Regions from separate parts of the Arthrobacter sp. AB6 genome, predicted to be linked through region 1. Evidence: riboswitches for the same ligand, from Rfam matches in the RefSeq annotation. Region 1 holds a riboswitch; each other region holds the start of a gene.
The links. A riboswitch is a leader RNA that binds a small molecule or an ion and turns the genes downstream of it on or off. The one in region 1 is predicted to bind S-adenosylmethionine.

Region 1 (6,404 bases):
CGTGGAACAGCGGATCGCGAGCCTTGAAGGCGGGTTGGGAGCACTCCTGCTGAGTTCAGGACAGGCAGCCGAGACCTTGGCTGTCCTTAATATCGCCGAGGCGGGGGACCACATCGTTGCCAGCCCCAGCCTGTACGGCGGAACGTACAATCTTTTCGCCCACACCCTGAAGAAGTTCGGAATCTCCGTGACCTTCGTGGCGGACCCGGACAATCTGGACCAGTGGCGTGACGCGGTCCGGCCAAACACCAAGCTGTTCTTCGCCGAAGCGGTGTCCAATCCCCGCCAGGACGTCCTGGACATCGAGGGCGTGTCAGGCATCGCCCATGATGCCGGCGTGCCCCTGATCGTGGACAACACCCTGTCCACCCCGTACCTGATCCGGCCCCTGGAATGGGGAGCGGACATCGTGGTCCACTCGGCTACGAAGTACTTGGGCGGCCACGGGTCCGCGATCGCCGGGGTGATCGTGGACTCCGGAAAGTTCGACTTCGGCCAGGACCCTGCCAAATTCCCGGGCTTCAACACCCCCGACCCCACGTACAACGGACTGGTGTATGCCCGGGACCTTGGCAAGGACGGGGCCCTGGGCGCCAACCTCTCCTACATCCTGAAGGCCCGCGTCCAGCTTCTCCGCGACCTGGGCTCGGCAGTGTCGCCCTTCAACGCCTTCCTGATCGCCCAGGGCCTGGAAACCTTGAGCCTTCGGGTGGAACGTCACGTTGCCAACGCCCTCGAAGTGGCGCGGTGGCTGGAAGGGCGTGACGACGTCGAGTCCGTCGCCTACGCCGGCCTGCCCTCCAGCCGGTGGTACGAGCGGGGCCGCAAGTACGGGCCCAGGGGCACCGGCGCGATTGTGTCGTTCAACCTCGCCGGCGGAGCCGAAGCCGGCAAACGATTCGTGGACGCGCTGGAACTGCACTCCCACGTGGCAAACATCGGCGACGTCCGCTCCCTGGTGATCCACCCGGCGTCGACCACCCACAGCCAGCTCTCTCCGGAGCAGCAGGTGGTGGCCGGGGTCACTCCGGGCCTGGTGCGGCTGTCGGTGGGGATCGAGCACATTGACGACATCCTGGCGGACCTGGAAGCCGGCTTCCGTGCTGCCAAGGAGGCAACCGGAGCCTAGCAGCACCCGGCCGCCCAGCACGGCGGCAAGCCGGGGAAGTCACAACCAGTCACACTCTTGGCGGCAGGCAGGGGCTGTTTCGTACACTCGAACCAGGTCATGAGTGCCAGTGACAGCCCCGGCTTGCTGGCCGGCAACCCTCCTTCCGCGGTGGGGTGCCCCGGGTGAAGACCTGGCCTGCCGGTCATTCGACGGCGGGCAAGCGCGTAGAAGAGGTCTTGCCATGACGGTTACCGTCGCCCGTACTACCGTTCCCGAACATGGGATTGTCCGCTATGCCTCCATCGGGGGACTGCAGCTCGAGGCCGGCGGCTACCTGCCGGACGTCGTCCTCGCATACGAGACATGGGGAACCCTGAACGAGGACGGCAGCAACGCCATCCTGATCGAACACGCCCTGACCGGCAGCACCCACGTGACCCGCGGCGACACGGACGAAGAAGGCTGGTGGGAACAGCTGGCCGGCCCCGGCGCGCCAGTGGACACGGACAAGTTCTTCGTGGTGTCCATCAACATAGTGGGAGGCTGCTACGGGTCCACCGGTCCGTCCTCGCCCGCGCCGGACGGAACGCCCTGGGGTTCGCGCTTTCCACTCGTGACCCTGCGGGACAGCACGGTAGCGGAAGCCCGGTTGGCCGACCAGTTGGGGATCGGGAGCTGGTTTGCCGTGCTGGGCGGTTCCATGGGCGGGGCACGAGCCCTGGAATGGGCCATCACGTTCCCGGACCGCGTGCACCGCTGCGCGGTCATCTCCGTGGGGGCCGCCAGTACTGCCGAGCAGATTGCCTTCGCCCAGGCACAGACCCTCGCCATCCGCCAGGACGCGAATTTCAATGGCGGCGACTACTACGGCGGTCCTTTCCCGGAGGACGGGCTTGCCCTGGCGCGGCGGATCGCCCATATCACGTACCGTTCCCCGGGGGAGCTGGATGGACGGTTCGGCCGCGCGCCGCAGGCCCCCGAATCCCCGTTCCAGGGTGACCGGCTCGCTGCCCGCGGACGCTACCAGGTGGAGAGCTACCTGGACCACCAGGGCAACAAGCTGGTCCGGCGGTTCGATGCCAACAGCTACATCGCCATCACCGAGGCCCTCATGAGCCATGACGTGTCCCGGGGCCGCGGGCCGCTCGAGCAGGCCCTGGCCCGCTCCGGGGCGCGCTTCTTTGTGGCTGCCGTGGATTCAGACCGGCTCTACTTCCCGTCCCAATCCCGCGAGCTGGCGCGGGCACTCCCCGGGGACGTGGACGTCCACCTCATCGAGGCGCCCATCGGACACGACGGCTTCCTCACCGAAATCGGCCAGCTGGGCAGCCAGCTGCGGGAGCACCTTTCGGCATAACATCGCGCCCCGGCGCCGCGGAATGTGCATTATTGCAGACAGCCTCTGCATGATTCGCCGTTGAGCTCGGCGTCCAAGCGGTCCATACTCGTTGGGACCCGGCGGTTCGTGTCCAAAATCACACGCACCCGCCACAGCCTGTCCCAGTGGTGTCGAAGACGACGCCGAAGGAGTTCACTAATGAGCACGGAAAGCTCCGCCGCACGGCGGCCAGAGGAAACCGACGTCAAGGCCACAGGCCTGAGGAAAGTGGTCACGGCCTCCATGGCCGGCACCGTGGTTGAGTGGTATGAGTTCTTCCTCTATGCCTCGGCCGCCACGCTGGTGTTCGGCAAGATGTTCTTCCCCAATTCAGGGACGGAACTGGACGGCATCATCGCCGCCTTCGTCACCTATGCCGTAGGTTTCGTTGCCCGCCCCATCGGCGGCATCGTCTTCGGCCACTTCGGTGACAAGTTCGGCCGCAAGCAACTGCTGCAGCTGAGCATCATCCTGGTGGGCGTTGCCACCTTCCTCATGGGCTGCCTGCCCACCTTCGCCCAAATCGGTTACTGGGCCCCGGCCCTCCTGGTGTTCCTGCGCTTCGTGCAGGGCTTCGCCGTCGGCGGCGAATGGGGCGGCGCCGTGCTGCTGGTGGCCGAGCACAGCCCCAACAAGTCCCGCGGGTTCTGGTCCAGCTGGCCGCAGTCGGCGGTTCCCATGGGTAACCTCCTTGCAACCGGTGTGCTGTTCACCCTGTCCTCCACCCTGTCCCAGGAAGCCTTCCTCGGCTGGGGCTGGCGCGTGGCCTTCTGGCTCTCCGCAGTCATCGTGATCATCGGCTACTACATCCGCACCAAGGTCCAGGATGCGCCGATCTTCATCGAGGCACGCAAGGAAGTCACGGTTGAGCACAAGGGCTACGGCGTGGCCGAGGTCTTCCGCCGGTACCCGCGCGGCGTCTTCACCGCCATGGGCCTGCGCTTCGCGGAGAACATCCTGTACTACCTCGTGGTGACGTTCTCCATCACCTACCTGAAGGTCGTCGTCCAGACCGACACGTCCCGCATCCTGCTCCTGCTGCTGGTTGCCCACTTCATCCACTTCTGCGCCGTCCCGCTGGTGGGCAAGATGTCCGATTCGTTCGGCCGCCGTCCCGTCTACATGGCCGGTGCCATCCTCGCCGGAACCTGGGGCTTCTTCGCCTTCCCCATGATGGACACCGCCAACGAAATGATGATCCTGGCGGCCATCACCATCGGCCTGCTGTTCCACGCGCTCATGTACGCCGGCCAGCCGTCCATCATGGCGGAAATGTTCCCCACCCGGATGCGGTACTCGGGCGTTTCCCTCGGCTACCAGGTGACCTCGATCGTGGCCGGTTCGCTCGCGCCGATCATCGCCAGCTCCCTGCTGGGCAGCTTCAAGTCCTCCGTTCCGGTGGCGTTCTACCTGCTGGGCGCCTGCGTGGTAACAGGGCTTTCGGTCTTCTTCCTCAAGGAAACGCGCGGCATCTCCCTGCACGACGTCGACGCCGCCGATGCCAAGGGCACGGCAGACCTCCTGGCCGCCCAGAAGAAGTAGCAGCGGCAGGACAGAACAACACCCATGCACCGCAGCTGCCCGGACCCGCCCATCGCAGGTCCGGGCAGCCGCATGCCAGCCCCACATCACTTCGACGTCAGGACCCGCCATGCGAGCAGCAGTTCTTTACGCCACCGTCCCGTCCGGCACCAACTACACCGAGGCAAAGCCACTGGCGGTCCAGGAGCTTGAGCGCCCCGAACCCCGGGCCGGGGAGCTGGGGGTGACCATCACGTATTCGAGCCTCTGCCACTCCGATCTGTCTGTGGTGGACGGGTCCCGCGTCAGGCCGCTTCCCATGGCGCTGGGACATGAAGCGGTGGGACGGGTGGACGCCGTCGGCGAAGGCGTCACCGACGTCACCCCGGGAGACCACGTGGTCCTCGTGTTCGTCCCCAGCTGCGGCGGCTGCCGTGCCTGCCGGGCTGGCCGTCCCGCGCTGTGCCACCGTGCGGCGGAGGTCAACGGATCGGGGGACCTCCTGCATGGCGAGGCCCTGCTGCGGACGCCGGCGGGGGAGCGGATCAACCACCACCTGGGGGTGTCGGCCTTCGCCGACTACGCCGTGGTGGCCCGGGAATCCGTGGTGGCTATTGACGACGACGTCCCGGACACGGTTGCCGCAATGTTCGGTTGCGCCGTGCTCACCGGAATGGGGGCCGTGCTCAACACGGCGGCTGCCCAGCCCGGCCAGGCCGTGGCCGTTTTCGGGCTCGGCGCCGTGGGCCTTTCGGCCGTCATGGCCGCGGCGCTCGCGGGAGCATCCGCCGTGATTGCCATCGATCCTAACGAGGGCAAGCACGGGCTCGCCCTGAAGTGCGGCGCAACCGCCGTTGGAACCCCCGACGACGCCCCCCGGCTGATTGCCGAAGCCACCGGTGACGGCGTGGACATCGCCGTCGAAGCCGTGGGATCAGCCCGGGTCATCGCTGCGTGCCTGGAGCACGTGACGCGCGGCGGCGCCGTCGTCTCAGTGGGGCTGCCGCACCCCACCGCGGAACTGACGGTCCCCGCGCTCCAGTTCGCGGGGGCGGGGAAACGGTTGCTCGGTTCCTACATGGGTGATGCCGTGCCGGAGCGGGACATTCCGCTGTACCTGCAATATTGGCGCGAGGGCAGGCTTCCCGTTGAGCTCCTTCACACAGACACCCGGCCGCTTGACGAGATCAACGAAGGCCTCGACGCGCTCGCCGCGGGTCAGGTGGTCAGGCGGCTATTCCGGGCCTGAACAGGCCCAAGGCGCCCGGAGCCTATGCTGCCAGCAGCTCCTGGCGCTCCGCCACTTCCTCCTTGAGGGCGGTAATCACGGCCTGCACCCGGGCGGACCGCAGCGATTCCGGCCGGGCCACCGCCCAGATGGGCATCTGGCGTTCGAAGGCGTCGGGGAGCACCGGGACGAATTCAGGGTTCCGCGCCACCATGAAGTTGGGAAGCAGCCCGATGCCTCCGCCGCGGCGCACCGCCTCAACCTGGGCAAAGATACTCGTGGCCTGGAAGCTGGACTTCGGCGTCGGCAGCTGCGAGGACCGGTGGCCCAGTTCGGCAACCTGGAGGGCCGACTCGACGTAAGAGACGAAGCCATGCTGCCCCACGCCGTCGGGCGTTTCCGGCAGGCCGCGGGCGGCCGCGTAGGCGGGACTGGCGTAGAGCCTGAGGAAGTAGTTGGTCAGGAAGATGGTCTGCGCGTTGCTCACGTCGGTGCGGCCCACCACCACCTCAAGGTCCACGCCGGAACGGTTCTGGCTGACCTTGCGCGTGGCGCTGAGCATCTCCACATCCAGCTTCGGGTGCCGCTGCTGGAGCCGGACCAGCGCAGGCGTTACGAATTCGGCGCCAAAGCCGTCGGAGGTGCTGATGCGCACCATGCCGGACAGGGCGTCCCGGTCCTGGCCCGTGACGGCGGCCAGCGACCCCAGAGTTTCCTCAATAGTCTCCGCCGCAGCGACGGCCGACGCGCCGAGTTCCGTCAACTCCCAGCCATGCGGGCTGCGCTCCAGGGTCCGTCCGCCCAGTTGCTTGTCCAGGGCGAGGATCCGGCGCGAGATGGTGGTGTGCGTGGTGCCCAGCGTTTCAGCGACGGCGTTGAAACGCCCCAGCCGGGCCACGGTCAACAGAATCAGCAGGTCGTCCGGACTTGGAAGCCGCGCCACCGCATGCCTTTCATTCGTGTGCATCAGTGCACATACCATCTGTGATTTTTCCCCTTGATTGCACTGTAGCAGGGTGTGATGGTGGACACGGACCTCCCGGCCGCCCTCGGCCGGATGCACAGCAAAGGAGCTTATGCCATGGCAGTTGTCGGTTGGATCGGGTTGGGAAACATGGGCGGTTCCATGTCCGGGAACCTCGCGAAGGCAGGGCACGACGTACGGG
Region 2 (6,404 bases), on a different contig from region 1:
CCGATCCTGCTGGTCACCAAGGCGGACATCAAGGATCCCGCGGAGCTGCTGGCCAACTACACCCACCTGGACTTCCCGGTGATCATCAGCCGGACTGCGGATGCGCAGGCCTCGGGCGTGGACGCCCGTTCCGACGACGGCCTGTCCGCCCGCCTGGACAGGACCGCCGTCGCGGAGCTCCGGACCTACCTCGACGGGAAAGTAACAGTCATGCTGGGGCATTCCGGCGTAGGCAAGTCAACCATGGTGAATGCGCTGACCGGAGCCGAACGGGCCACCGGCGGGGTGAACGCCGTAACCGGCCGGGGAAGGCATACATCGTCGTCCGCCCTCGCCCTGCGCCTCGCGGACGCGCCTTCGGGCAGCTGGATCATCGACACCCCCGGCATCCGCTCCTTCGGCCTGGCCCACGTGGACCCGGACCGGATCCTGCGTTCGTTCCCGGACCTCTCCCCCGGCACGGATGACTGCGAGCGCGGCTGCAAGCACACAGCCATCGCCGTGGACTGCGGGCTGGATGCATGGGTAGCGGGGGGCCATGCCGGGCCCACCGGTGCAGCACGGCTGGCCTCCCTGCGGCGGCTGCTGGGGACGGACCCACGAATGGAAGCCCAGGAGGCCAAGGAGCTGGGCAGCGTCAACTGACAGGGCCGGGTTCCCGGCAGAACGGCGCGCAGACGGTAGTTTGGAACCATGATCCAACCCGCTTCGAGCTACAACGATGACCTGCGCCTGGCCCACGTCCTGGCCGACTCTGTGGACGACCAGACAATGAGCCGCTTCAAGGCGCTGGACCTCCACATCGAGACCAAGCCGGACCTGACGCCGGTCACCGATGCGGACAAGGCGGCCGAGGAAGCCATCCGCGGCCAGCTCTCCCGCTCCCGTCCGCGCGATGCCGTACTCGGCGAGGAGTTCGGCAGCACCGGCCATGGCGCGCGGCGGTGGATCATCGATCCCATCGACGGCACCAAGAATTTTGTCCGCGGCGTTCCGGTCTGGGCCACCCTGATCGCCCTCGTGGACGAAGGCGAGCCGGTGGTGGGCGTAGTGAGTGCCCCCGCACTGGGCAAGCGCTGGTGGGCGGCCAAGGGCATGGGCGCCTATATGGGACGTTCCCTGGCAGCCGCAACCCGGCTCCGGGTATCCAACGTCTCCAGACTGTCCGACGCTTCCCTTTCGTACTCGAGCCTTGGCGGCTGGAAGGAGCGCGGGAACCTCAACGAATTCCTGGGCCTCACGGAGGACGTGTGGCGTACCAGGGCGTTCGGGGACTTCTGGTCGTACTGCATGGTGGCGGAGGGCTCGGTGGATATCGCCTGCGAGCCCGAACTGAACCTCTACGACATGGCCGCCCTGGTGCCCATCGTGGTTGAAGCGGGCGGCCGGTTCACATCGCTGGAAGGCGAGGACGGCCCGTTCGGCGGCAACGCACTGGCCACGAATTCCATCCTGCACTCGGAGGTGCTGCGCCGGTTGAACCCGGACCTGGACGACCTCCTCTGACCCTCCTCTTCCGAACAATCAACGGCGGGCACCTCCGAAAGGAGGCGTCCGCCGTCGTTATCTTCGGCTAATGCAGCCCTTTTCAAGTGCACGTAACAAAGCCCTTAACATTCCGGCGGGCTTTTAGCCTGCACAGGCTATGTTCTACGCTCTTAAGCAGGTCACGAGTGCCAGCGCTAAACCCCGGTTTGCTGGCCGGCAACCCTCCATTCGCGGTGGGGTGCCCCGGGTGACGACCAGGCCGGTCCGGAACGGATGCGGCAAGCGCGGATTCCCCCAGCGGAGTCCTGTTTCAAAGTGAGGTCTCTGTGACAACAGCCACCGTCTCCCCCAACGCCGCAATCCAGCCTGAAGCCGCAGCACAGCCCGGACCGGAAGCCCGCTTCGACCAGCACCATGCAGCAGCCGGCCGTCCCCTGGCGGCAGTCACCGGCGCGGAAATCCAGGCTCCCCTGATCCATGGCGGGCACGTGCGGTACGCGAACCTGGACTACGGCGCGTCCGCGCCGGCGCTCTCCGTAGTGTCCGCCTACCTCAACGAAATCCTGCCGTTCTACGCGAGCGTGCACCGCGGAGCGGGCTACGCCTCCCAGATCAGCACCTCGGTCTACGAGAATGCCCGTGCGATCGTCCGGGAGTTCGTGGGCGGCCGCCCGGACGATTCTGTGATCTTCACCCGGAACACCACCGACTCCCTCAACCTGCTGGCCGGCTGCCTGCCCGGCACGGACGGCCAGGCCGACGGCGACGTCCTGTACCTCGACATTGAGCACCACGCCAACCTGCTGCCATGGCAGGGTGTCCCCCACCGCAGCATCGTGGCGGCCGATACCATCGCAGGGACCGTTGAGGCCGTGCGTGCCGAACTGCAGCACGGCGGCGTAAGCCTGCTCGCCGTCACCGGCGCGTCCAACGTCACGGGCGAAATCCTTCCCATCCGTGCCCTCGCCGCACTCGCCCACGAGCACGGCGCGCGCATCGTCGTGGACGCGGCGCAGCTGGCGCCGCACCGCCGCATTGACATCACCGCTGACGACGTCGACTACATCGCCTTCTCGGGGCACAAGCTCTACGCGCCTTTTGGGGCCGGCGTGCTGGTGGGGCGGCCGGACTGGCTCGACGCCGGAACACCGCACCTGGCCGGCGGCGGCGCCGTCAAGGAGGCAAGGCTCGACGGCGTCAGCTGGGCAACGGGTCCGGCCCGCCACGAGGGCGGATCACCGAACGTACTGGGAGCGGCTACCCTGGCCCGTGCGACGCAGGTCATCGCTGCGCTGGACCAGGACCGCTGGCACGCACACGAATCAGCCATCCGTTCCTACCTGGTGGAAGGCCTGCAGGGAATCGACGGCGTGACTGTCCACCAGATCTTCAAGGACACGAACCCGGATACCGACACCATCGGGGTGGTCAACTTCTCGGTGGAAGGATACGACGCCGGACTCGTGGCGGCGTACCTGTCAGCAGAGCATGGCGTGGGCCTGCGCGACGGCCGCTTCTGCGCCCACCCGCTGCTGAAGCGGCTGGGCCTGCCGTCCGGTTCCCTCCGTGCCAGCTTCGGCGTGGGATCCCGGCTTGACGATGCCCAGCGGCTCCTGGCAGGAATCCGTGAGCTGCGGAGCAAGGGGCTCGGCTGGGACTATGTGGTGGATGCGGGCCGCTGGGTTCCCGCCAACGACAACCGCACATACCCGCATTGGGCTCCCAACACGCCGGGAACGGCCGGCGCCGCCCCCTGCATCGACGACTGACCTGCGGCACGACTGAAGGCGGCCATCCGCGACACCGGCGCGGGTGCGGTAAATTCGGAAGGTAGCAACGAGACCTGACGAAGGAGGCCACGCGTGGCACGGGGTGGCCCCAAGCTGGATCATGGCCGACGCCGGGAACTGGGCCAAAGCTTCCAGGATGGCGGCAAGCATTACCAGCAGGTGCGGCCCGGATATCCCCCGGAGACCGCCCAGTGGCTGGTCCCGCAGGGCGCCCGCGATGCGCTCGATGTTGGTGCCGGCACCGGCAAGTTCACTGAACTGCTGCTGGACCTTGGTCTCTCTGTCACCGCGGTGGACCCCTCAGCCGACATGCTCGGGCAACTGGCGGAACACTATCCCGGCGCCGCGGCTGTCCTGGGCACCGCGGAGGCCACCGGCCTGCCTGATTCAGCGTTCGACGTCGTCACCGTGGCCCAGGCCTGGCACTGGTGCGATGCGCTGCGGGCCAGCACGGAACTGGCCCGCGTCCTCCGCCCGCAGGGAACTCTAGGCCTGGTCTGGAACCAGCTGGACACGTCCGTCCCCTGGGTCCACCGGCTCTCGAGGATCATGCACGCCGGGGACGTCTACAAACCCGGTTTCCGGCCGCTGGTGGGCCCTGAGTTCGAGGGGCTCGAAGGCCACCTTACGCACTGGCGGGACTCCGTCACCACCACGGACCTGATGGAGCTGACAAAGTCGCGCAGCTACTACCTCCGTGCGGCCGAGGCCACCCGGGCGAAAGTACTGGCGAACCTCGACTGGTACCTGCATGAGCACCTGGGACATGCGCCGGGCGAGGAACTGGAGTTGCCATACCTGACACTGGCCTGGCGGGCGGTGAGGGCATGAATGCCCGCCACTCCCTGCCCCGCTACTCCCCGCATGGCGGCGGCGAGCCGGTAGGCTTGGTCCCGTGAAGACCAGCGCGCCCTCCTCCTCCATCGAGGACTACGTCAAGGTCATCTACTCATTCACCGAATGGCAGGACAAGCCCATCACGTCCTCCCAGCTCGCGCAGCGCCTTGGCGTGGCCAATTCCTCCGTATCGGAAATGGTCCGCAAGCTGAAGGACCAAGGCCTGGTGGATCACAAACCGTACAGTGCCATCAGGCTCACCGACGCCGGGCTCCGGCTTGCCCTTTCCATGGTGCGGCGCCACCGGCTGATCGAGACCTACCTCGTCCAGCAGTTGGGGTACAGCTGGGACGAGGTGCACGACGAAGCCGAACTGCTGGAGCATGCCGTCTCGGACATCTTCATAGAACGGGTGGCAGCCAAGCTGGGCAACCCGCAGCGGGATCCGCACGGCGATCCGATTCCCACTGCGGATGGCAAAGTGTTTATGCCCCGAGCGCACCTTATGGGTGAACTCGATGAAGGCCACACCGGGCGGATTACCCGGATCAGCGACGACAACCCGGAACTGCTGCGCTACCTCGCCGCCGAAGAGATAGACCTCGACGCCGAAGTTGAGGTGGTGGGCCGCCGGCCCTTCGGCGGCGCCCTGGTGGTGCGGATCAGCAATTCGGGCCGCGAACGGAACTACGACCTCGCTGACGAGGTTACGTCGGCGCTGTGGGTGCACAGCGATCATCCCCACCCCGGCTGCCTCCTCGGGGACGCTGACTTGCCCAGGGTGTGAGCCGGCTGAAGACTCCCGGCGTAGGGCTGCGCGCCTGGCTTGCGGTGGCGGCCGGCGCCCTGATCGGCACCGAGCTGCGGTACGGCCTGGCTGTTGCGTTTCCTGAACTGCCCGGTGCCTTTCCCTGGGCCACCCTGGGCATCAACGTGGCCGGCAGCTTTGTCCTGGCCGCCCTCACCACCGTGTGGATGGCCCGGCCGCAGACTGCCTTCTGGCTGCGGGCCGGACTGGGGCCTGGCCTGCTGGGCTCCTTCACCACATTCTCGGCCGTGGTCTTTTCCGTGGACCAGCTGGCCCGGGCCGGGCAGCATGCTGTGTGGGCCGCCTACCTCGCACTGTCGCTGCTCCTTGGACTTGCGGCCGCCGGCGCGGGGTGGCGGGCCGGGAAATTTGTTGGCCGGCGCCCCGGGGTCCGCCGGTGATCGCGGCGGTCATGGTAGGAATATTCGGCGTGGCAGGCGCCCTTCTCCGCTTCGGCGTGGACAGCTGGTTTGCGCACCATAGCTCCACCCGCAGTACACGCGCCGCAGGCAGCGCAGGGAGGCTGCACTGGCCCTGGGCCACACTGCTGGTAAACGTGGCGGGCTGCTTCATCATCGGTGCAGCGCACGGCATCACTGCGGGGCTGGGGCTTGGTGCCGAATGGCAGGCCGGCCTGGCGGCGGGCCTGGCCGGCGGGCTGACCACCTTCAGTTCGTGGACCACGGCCACGGTGCGGCTGCTCAGCGAGGAACGATTCGGCGCTGCCGCAGCGAATCTCGCGGCCAACCTGGTCCTGGGTTTTGGTGCCGCAGCTGCCGGGATTGCCATGATGTCCTAGCGTTGGCTGTCTTTTCAGCTGTGGTGGCAAGGCGCTGATTTGGCGGGCTCCCGTATCGTGGATGGTGATGATTAGCAGACGCGACGCGGCCATTGCCCTTGATGTACCGATGGAGATGGCACAGCGCCATGGCCTTCCGAAGTGGATGACGGAGGCCGAGCTGGGTGAAATCATGGACAACCCGCCGCCTTGGTTGGTCCAGTCCCGCGCAAACCGCACCGGCAAACGCCCTGTGTGGGTCCACCTGGAATGCGCAGTCTGCGGTTACGAGGAAGCCGCCCGCCCCAAGAAATGGTGGCCGGACTTCACCTACGTGGTGTGCGGGCACCATACTCCAGAAGAGGTTCCCCGCGTGCGCGAAGGCTACGTCCGCAGCGAGTTCGACGGCGTTGGGACACGTTTTGTGGGCATCGCCGACGTACCTGTTCCCGACTGATTCGGGCCATTCCGGGCCATTACATTCGGGGCTGATTAGGCGTAACTTACGAAGTGGGACGCAGCCCGTCCCACTGCTGTAAGGAGCACGCCATGCCTGACAAAACACCCCACCAGAACCTGGCAAAGAAGCCGGTCAAGACCATCAAGGAAAAACGCGCCGAAAAGAAGGCGAAGAACCCTGAGGGCGCCCAGGACCCGGTGGCCCACTTGAAGAAGCGCCGGTAGCTTTACTGACCGTTTGCCT
Region 3 (6,404 bases), on a different contig from region 1:
ATCGTGAGGGGGTCCGACATTATTAGGCCCTACCACCGCCTTCATGAAAATACTTTTGAATTTTTTTGCGCCATCTATTCGAGGAAGCGGCGTCCTAGCCTTTCCGGGACAAAATGCCGGTTGCAGGTGCGACGAGCTGTGGTGCCCTGCCAACGTCCCGTGCCATACTCAGCGCGTGACGGCGTCGTATTCCTTTAAGGCCGGGTTGTGGCTCTATCCCGGGGAAGCCGGTTGGCATTTCCTGACCCTGCCGGTCAACGTCGCGGACGATATCCGCGCGCGAAGCGCTGGCCACAGCAAAGCCTTCGGTTCGGTCAAAGTTACAGCGGAAATCGCCGGCCAGGCATGGCAAACCTCGCTCTTCGCGGATACCAAGACCGGCACGTACCTTTTGCCCGTCAAAAAGGACATCAGGGACAAGGCAATGATTAGCGCCGGTGACGAAGTAGCCGTCCACCTTTCCCTGCATAACCTTTGAGGCCCGGGCCGCGGCTCGGCCCGGGTGCCGCAGCCGGACTGCTAGATCTGCTTCAGCGCCTGCTCCAGGTCGCCAATCAGATCGTCCACGTCCTCCAGCCCCACCGAAAGCCGCACCACGCCGTCGCTCAAGCCAATGGCGGCCCGGCCCTCAGGTCCCATCGCCCGGTGCGTGGTGGTGGCAGGGTGCGTGATGAGCGACTTGGCGTCGCCCAGGTTGTTGGAGATGTCGATGATCCGCAGGCCGTCCAGCAGCGCAAACGCCGCCTCCTTGCCCGAGCGCCCGCCGGAGGGGGCGAGTTCCAAGGTGAGGACCGTTCCGCCGGCGCTCATCTGCTTTGCGGCCAGCTCGTACTGCGGGTGCGACTTCAGGAGCGGGTACTTCACCCAGCTGACGGCAGGCTGTTCCTCCAGCCATTCCGCGAGGCGCAGGGCTGACGCCGAGGAGTGGTTGACGCGCAGCGCCATGGTCTCGAGGCCCTTGGTCAGGACCCAGGCGTTGAACGCGGACAGCGCCGGTCCGGTGTGGCGCATCAGCTGCTTCACCGGCCCGTCAATAAACTCCTTGGTGCCCAGGATGGCGCCGCCCAGCACCCGGCCCTGGCCGTCAATGTGCTTGGTTCCCGAGTAGACAACCACGTCGGCGCCTAACTGTCCGCACCGCTGCAGCAGGGGTGTGGCAAAGACGTTGTCGACGACGACGGTGGCCCCTGCCGCATGCGCCAGGTCGCTGACCGCAGCGATGTCCACGATCTCCTGCATCGGATTGGACGGCGATTCGAAGAAGACGGCGGCGGTGGGCTGGGAGAGGGCCTCGCGCCACTGTTCCAGGTCCGGACCGTCCACGAAGACGGTCTCCACGCCCCAGCGCGGAAGGATTTCGTTGAGGATCACGAAGCAGGAGCCGAACAGCGAACGAGCCGCAACCACGCGGTCCCCGGCAGCCAGCAGCGCACCCAAGGCGGTGAACACCGCGGACATGCCGGACGCCGTCGCAAAGCACGCCTCCGTGCCTTCCAGGAGGCGGAGCCGCTCCTGGAACGTGGCCACGGAGGGGTTGCCGTAGCGCGAGTAGACAAAGCGTTCGTCCTCGCCCGTGAAGGCCCGCTCCGCAGCGGCGGCGGATTCGTATACAAAACCGGAGTTCAGGAAGACAGCCTCGCTGGTTTCCTGGAAGTTGGTGCGGTCCAGCCCGCCGCGGACGGCCTGGGTGTCGGGGCTCCAGCCGGCGGCGTCTTCGTTGAAGGTCACTAGTTCTTTCCCAGGTTGGTCGGCAGGCCGCGGTTCTTCCAGCCGTTGACGGTACGTTCTCCGTAACGGTCCGGCTCGCCCTCAAAGCCCTCCAGGACGTTGTAGGAGGTGAAGCCGGCCTGCGTGGCGGCCATTGCGGCCGCGATGGAACGCTGGCCGGAACGGCACAGGAACACCAGTTCGGTCGACTTGTCCTCGGGCGCCTGCCGGCTAAGGTCGGTGATGAAGTCAGGGTTGGGGATTCCGCCCGGGAAGGTCCACTGGATGAACAGCGGATCGTTCTCGGTGGCCTTGGTGTCAGGAATGCCGATGTGGGCCCATTCGCCCTCCGTGCGCACGTCCACCAGGATGGCGCCCTGCTCGAGCTTTTCCCAGGCCTCCTGCGGGGTCAGGTCTCCGGCGTAGCTCATGCGTGGCCCTCGCCGTCGAAGTCGAGGTCATCGCCGGTGGACTCGAGGTCGTCAACAGCGTCCGCCACGGCAGCGTCCGCGGAAGCGATGGCTGAGGGCAGGACCACCGCCTGCGCCACGATCACACTGCTGCCGTTGAAGGTTGCCGCCGGGCTGCCGTGCAGGACATAGCCTTCCGCCAGCGCGGCGGAGATCCGCTCGCAAAAGGCCCGGTCATCCGGCCCGCTGATGAGGCGGTACGACAATTTCTCTTCAGGGGCAGGTGCGTCAGACACGACGGATCTCCTTCTCTCACGCTTGCAGCTCGAATGGGTCGATATGCCGAGTGTTCACCTGAGGCACCCCGCCGCGAAAGGAGGGTTGCCGACCGGCCAGTCAGGGCTTGGCGCCGGTACTCATTACTCCCCAAGAACGTAACACTTGCCGCCCGGCCCCGCACCGCCGCCGTCGTCATGTTGCGTAACTGAAGTACCCAGGGCGCCGCAGTGGAGCCTGGCCGCCGTCCGGCATCTTCATCCAAAGTACGACGGCGGCTCCTCCTTGGGTGTCAGGGCACCGTGCGGGACCTGGGGGAGCGGCAGCATCAGTTGATGTAGCAGTAGGTGCCGCGCCCAAAAGGACGCGCCCAAAAGGAACGGCGTGGACGCCGTGCCCCAAGGCACGTGGTCCACGCCGGATTCGTTTCGACGCTGGTGCTTAGACGAGGCCGGGGTAGCTGGCCAGGATGTAGTCGGCAGCAGCGGGGCCTTTCATGCGCAGCCCTTTGCGGCCGTGCCTGATGCGGCAGTTCATGGCTATCCAGAAATCGGACTCGGGGCCGGGCTGCTGCTGGTTGATGAAGCACCAGCTGGTGTACAGGCCATAAAGGCGGTCCCGGTCGAGGGTGGCGTCGGAGGCCTGGTCAATGTAGGTGGCTTCTTTGAGAAAGAGATCGAACTGCGAATGCGCCATGACGGCTTCCCTTCGCTACGTGCGGTGGTGCCGCCGTTCGGCTACAGCAGCGGACCTCAATGCCGTGCACGGGGCATCGAGTGTTGAGAATGCCCGCGGAAATCAGGGGCTAGGTGAAATCAAGGGCTACGGGGCGGTGTCACGGCCGCATCTACAATGTAGACTTTACTCGTAGACAACCAATTCGGCAAGCGAATGGATTACCTCTTCGGGTAAGAGGGCTTGCTGCCTTCCAGGACGGAAATCATGGCCTCCCCGAAAACCCAGTCCCCCGCCGGGCCGGCCCAAAAGCAAAAGCTGAGCAGGCAGCTCGTGCTGACCAAGGCGCTCGAAGTCGTTGACGAGGAAGGTTTGGAGGCGCTGACCATGCGCCGCCTTGGCCAGGAGTTGGGCCGGGACCCAATGAGCCTTTACCGCTATGCGGAGAACCGCGCCGCACTGCTGGACGGCGTCACCGAACTGGTGCTCAACGAACTCACTATCCACCCCGAAGATCCCGATTGGAAAGCCCAGCTGCGCCGCATCGCGCACGACCTTCGGAACCTTGCGCTCCAGCACCCCAATGTGGTGCCGCTGCTCGTGACCAGGCCGCTCTCCACCCCGCTGGGGCTGCGGCCGCTGGGCACGCTCCGTCCTCTCGAACAGATCCTGTCCCTGCTGATTGGGGCAGGGTTCAGCCCGGCGGATGCCCTCCACGTCTACCGCGCTTACTACGGCTTCCTCTACGGCCACATCCTGAATGAGCTGCAGGAATTCGTTGTGGACCCGGAGGAAAACGAAGTGCTACTGCGGCTGGGACTGCACCGGTTGCCTGCCAAGGAGTTCCCGCGGCTGCGTGCGCTGGCCCCCGCCCTGGCGGACTACGAAGGATCCGCGGAACTCGACCAAGGGCTGAGTATCCTGCTCTCCGGCCTTGAAGCCCAACTGTCCCTTCAGGACGCCTAGCCAGCCGGCTAGCCCGCCGTCGGGGCAGGCGTTCCGGTCGGGTTATTCGAACGAGGCCCGCCGCTTGTCCTGTTGCCGCGTGGCCCAGACGTCCGGCCGGTTAACCTTGAAACGGCGGCCGGTCAGGGCGCGGGCTGTCAGGCGGATGTAGTTTGCCTTTTCTCCCGGCTGCCATGGCTCCAGCCCCAGTCTGTCCACGGCGTCCTTGTCCGCCTGGTCCTCGATGACCGCCGTATCGCCGCGCAGCACCACGCTCCAGGCCTCTTCGGTATGGGTATCGTAGCCGTCGATCTCCAGGGCGGCAGGCCTCTCTGCCAGGGCACTCCACAGCTTGGTGACGCCGGCGGTACGGAACGCGATGCTGCGGCGGTGCACTACGTAGTTGATCGGAAAGATCTCGGGGTGGCCGTCAACCACCAGTGCAAGGCGGCCGACAGTGTCATTGGCCAGGAGTTCCCAGCATTCGTCAAAGGTCAGGTTGTCATTCGGCTGCGTCTGCGAGTCCATGAACCACACCTTACGGCCACTTCCCCCGCCGGACCTAGGGTGCAGGGGCCGGAATCACGGGCCCCTTATTGGATGCCCGCGAACAACTCGTTCAGTTCGGCGGTCAGCTCCTTCTGGACGGACGGCGTGCCGATTTCCTTGCCGTCGATCCGGTTCACCGGCGCCAGTAAACGGACGCTGGAGATCAGCCACACGGCGTCGGCGTCCAGCAGGTCCTGCGGCTCAAGCGGGCCGTAGCCCAGTTCCCAGCCCGCAGCCTTCGCCGCGGTGAACAGCGCGCCCTGCGAGGTGCCTGCCAGGATGCCGCTGTCCAGCTGGGGTGTGATGAGGCGCTTGACGGAAGCGCCGTCGTCGGACGTTCCTGCGTGGGCCAGCAGCACGGTGGAGGTGGGCCCCTCCAGCACCCGGCCGTCGGAGGAGATGAAGATGACGTCGTCCGCGCCCTGTTTGTGGGCATGGCGCAGTGCGGCCATGTTGACCGCGTAGGACAGCGTCTTCGCGCCGAGCAGCAGCCAGGGGGCGCGCTCGGCGGCGCCGCTGTCGTAGCCACGGTCAAGGAGGATGACGTCGATTCCCGTCTCGCGCTGGCGCCGCGCCAACGCCCCGGTGGGGGACACCTGGACCCAGGCGGTGGGCGCCGCGGCGCCCTCCGCTCCGCGGGTCACTACCAGTTTGACGACGAGTTCGTCCTCGGCGGCAGAGGCGGCCGGATGCCGGGACCGGTGCTCGTTCAATGCAGTGGTGATGGCCCTGCGCCATCCGTCCTCAGCCGGGATAACCAGGTCAAGGGCGTCCGCGGAACCGGCCAGGCGGTCCAGGTGGGCCTGGATCTTCCGCACATTGCCGCCTACAGCCAGCATGGTTTCAAAGATCCCGTCCCCCCGGGTTGCGCCCTGGTCCGTGACCATGAGCTGGGGTTTGGAGGCATCGGCGAGCCGGCCGTCCGGGAACGCGGGATCGAGGAAAACGAGAACCACGGAAGCGGGAGAGGTCATGGCTCCAGCTTAGTGCGCTGCCGCAACGGATAAGCTGGGCAGAGCGCCCTGGCTGGAAACGGTCCGCCGGGAGCCCATCCTCCGGGGGTTTAATTTCGTGTTGTGGCCATTCTCGCTTGCCGGCACCGCGCCGATGTGGGTGGTGGTGCTGCTGGGCGTCGCCGATCTCCTGATCAGGGTGCTGGCTCTGGGCATCATTCCGGGAAACAGGCGTCCCACCACGGCGATGGCGTGGCTGCTGGGCATCTTCTTCGTACCGTTCTTGGGCATCCTGCTGTTCCTGCTGTTCGGCAACTTCAAGCTGTCCAGCCGCCGCCGGGCGCAGCAGGAGCAGGTGAACGACCGGGTGCGCGCCGGGATCTCCTCGCTTGCCGACGTCGAAAGCGACTACCCCGGACCTGAATGGGTGAAGTCCGCCGCGGAACTGAACCGCCGGCTCGGCTCCCTGCCCATGGTGGACGGCAACTCCGTGGACCTGATCCCCGGCTATCCGGACTCGATCCTGCAGATGACCGAGGCCGTGCGCAAGGCGAAAAAGTTTGTCAACGCCGAGTTCTACATCATGAGCACGGACCACATCACCGACGATCTCCTCACAGCGCTGGAGGAGGCGGCCGAGCGCGGCGTCGAGGTCCGCGTACTCTTCGACCACATCGGTACCCTGCGGGTCAAGGGTTACCGGAAGCTCCTGAAGCGGCTACGGGCAGGCAAGATCCAGTGGAAGCGTATGCTTCCGCTCCTGCCCATCCACGGCCAGTGGCGCAGGCCGGACCTGCGGAACCATCGCAAAATCATGGTGATCGACGGCGAGATTGCCTTCACCGGCTCGCAGAACCTGATCGAGCCCTCCTACAACAACCCCCGGCAC

Region 2: it holds a riboswitch for S-adenosylmethionine, as region 1 does, so the genes downstream of both, Q9R30_RS10650 (aminotransferase class V-fold PLP-dependent enzyme) here and Q9R30_RS04405 (homoserine O-acetyltransferase) in region 1, are expected to answer to the same signal.
Region 3: it holds a riboswitch for S-adenosylmethionine, as region 1 does, so the genes downstream of both, Q9R30_RS04025 (DUF1737 domain-containing protein) here and Q9R30_RS04405 (homoserine O-acetyltransferase) in region 1, are expected to answer to the same signal.

The regions. Positions count from the first base shown of each region.
Region 1 covers NZ_JAUZVL010000004.1:94,061-100,464, forward strand. Annotated here, with positions in the region: gene Q9R30_RS04400 (bifunctional o-acetylhomoserine/o-acetylserine sulfhydrylase) at 1-1,129, shown strand, start outside; SAM riboswitch class IV at 1,225-1,340, shown strand; gene Q9R30_RS04405 (homoserine O-acetyltransferase) at 1,353-2,468, shown strand; gene Q9R30_RS04410 (MFS transporter) at 2,649-4,031, shown strand; gene Q9R30_RS04415 (zinc-dependent alcohol dehydrogenase family protein) at 4,141-5,259, shown strand; gene Q9R30_RS04420 (LysR family transcriptional regulator) at 5,282-6,205, opposite strand; gene mmsB (3-hydroxyisobutyrate dehydrogenase) at 6,320-6,404, shown strand, end outside.
Region 2 covers NZ_JAUZVL010000011.1:28,227-34,630, reverse strand. Annotated here, with positions in the region: gene Q9R30_RS10660 (ribosome small subunit-dependent GTPase A) at 1-645, shown strand, start outside; gene hisN (histidinol-phosphatase) at 694-1,506, shown strand; SAM riboswitch class IV at 1,666-1,779, shown strand; gene Q9R30_RS10650 (aminotransferase class V-fold PLP-dependent enzyme) at 1,815-3,257, shown strand; gene Q9R30_RS10645 (class I SAM-dependent methyltransferase) at 3,351-4,109, shown strand; gene Q9R30_RS10640 (metal-dependent transcriptional regulator) at 4,174-4,902, shown strand; gene Q9R30_RS10635 (CrcB family protein) at 4,899-5,324, shown strand; gene Q9R30_RS10630 (CrcB family protein) at 5,321-5,722, shown strand; gene Q9R30_RS10625 (hypothetical protein) at 5,790-6,158, shown strand; gene Q9R30_RS10620 (hypothetical protein) at 6,251-6,385, shown strand; gene Q9R30_RS10615 (trypsin-like peptidase domain-containing protein) at 6,388-6,404, opposite strand, start outside.
Region 3 covers NZ_JAUZVL010000003.1:272,756-279,159, reverse strand. Annotated here, with positions in the region: gene Q9R30_RS04040 (DUF1905 domain-containing protein) at 44-478, shown strand; gene Q9R30_RS04035 (O-succinylhomoserine sulfhydrylase) at 520-1,728, opposite strand; gene Q9R30_RS04030 (rhodanese-like domain-containing protein) at 1,728-2,138, opposite strand; gene Q9R30_RS04025 (DUF1737 domain-containing protein) at 2,135-2,413, opposite strand; SAM riboswitch class IV at 2,427-2,541, opposite strand; gene Q9R30_RS04020 (hypothetical protein) at 2,835-3,089, opposite strand; gene Q9R30_RS04015 (TetR/AcrR family transcriptional regulator C-terminal domain-containing protein) at 3,336-4,034, shown strand; gene Q9R30_RS04010 (pyridoxamine 5'-phosphate oxidase family protein) at 4,077-4,541, opposite strand; gene Q9R30_RS04005 (aminodeoxychorismate lyase) at 4,607-5,536, opposite strand; gene cls (cardiolipin synthase) at 5,670-6,404, shown strand, end outside.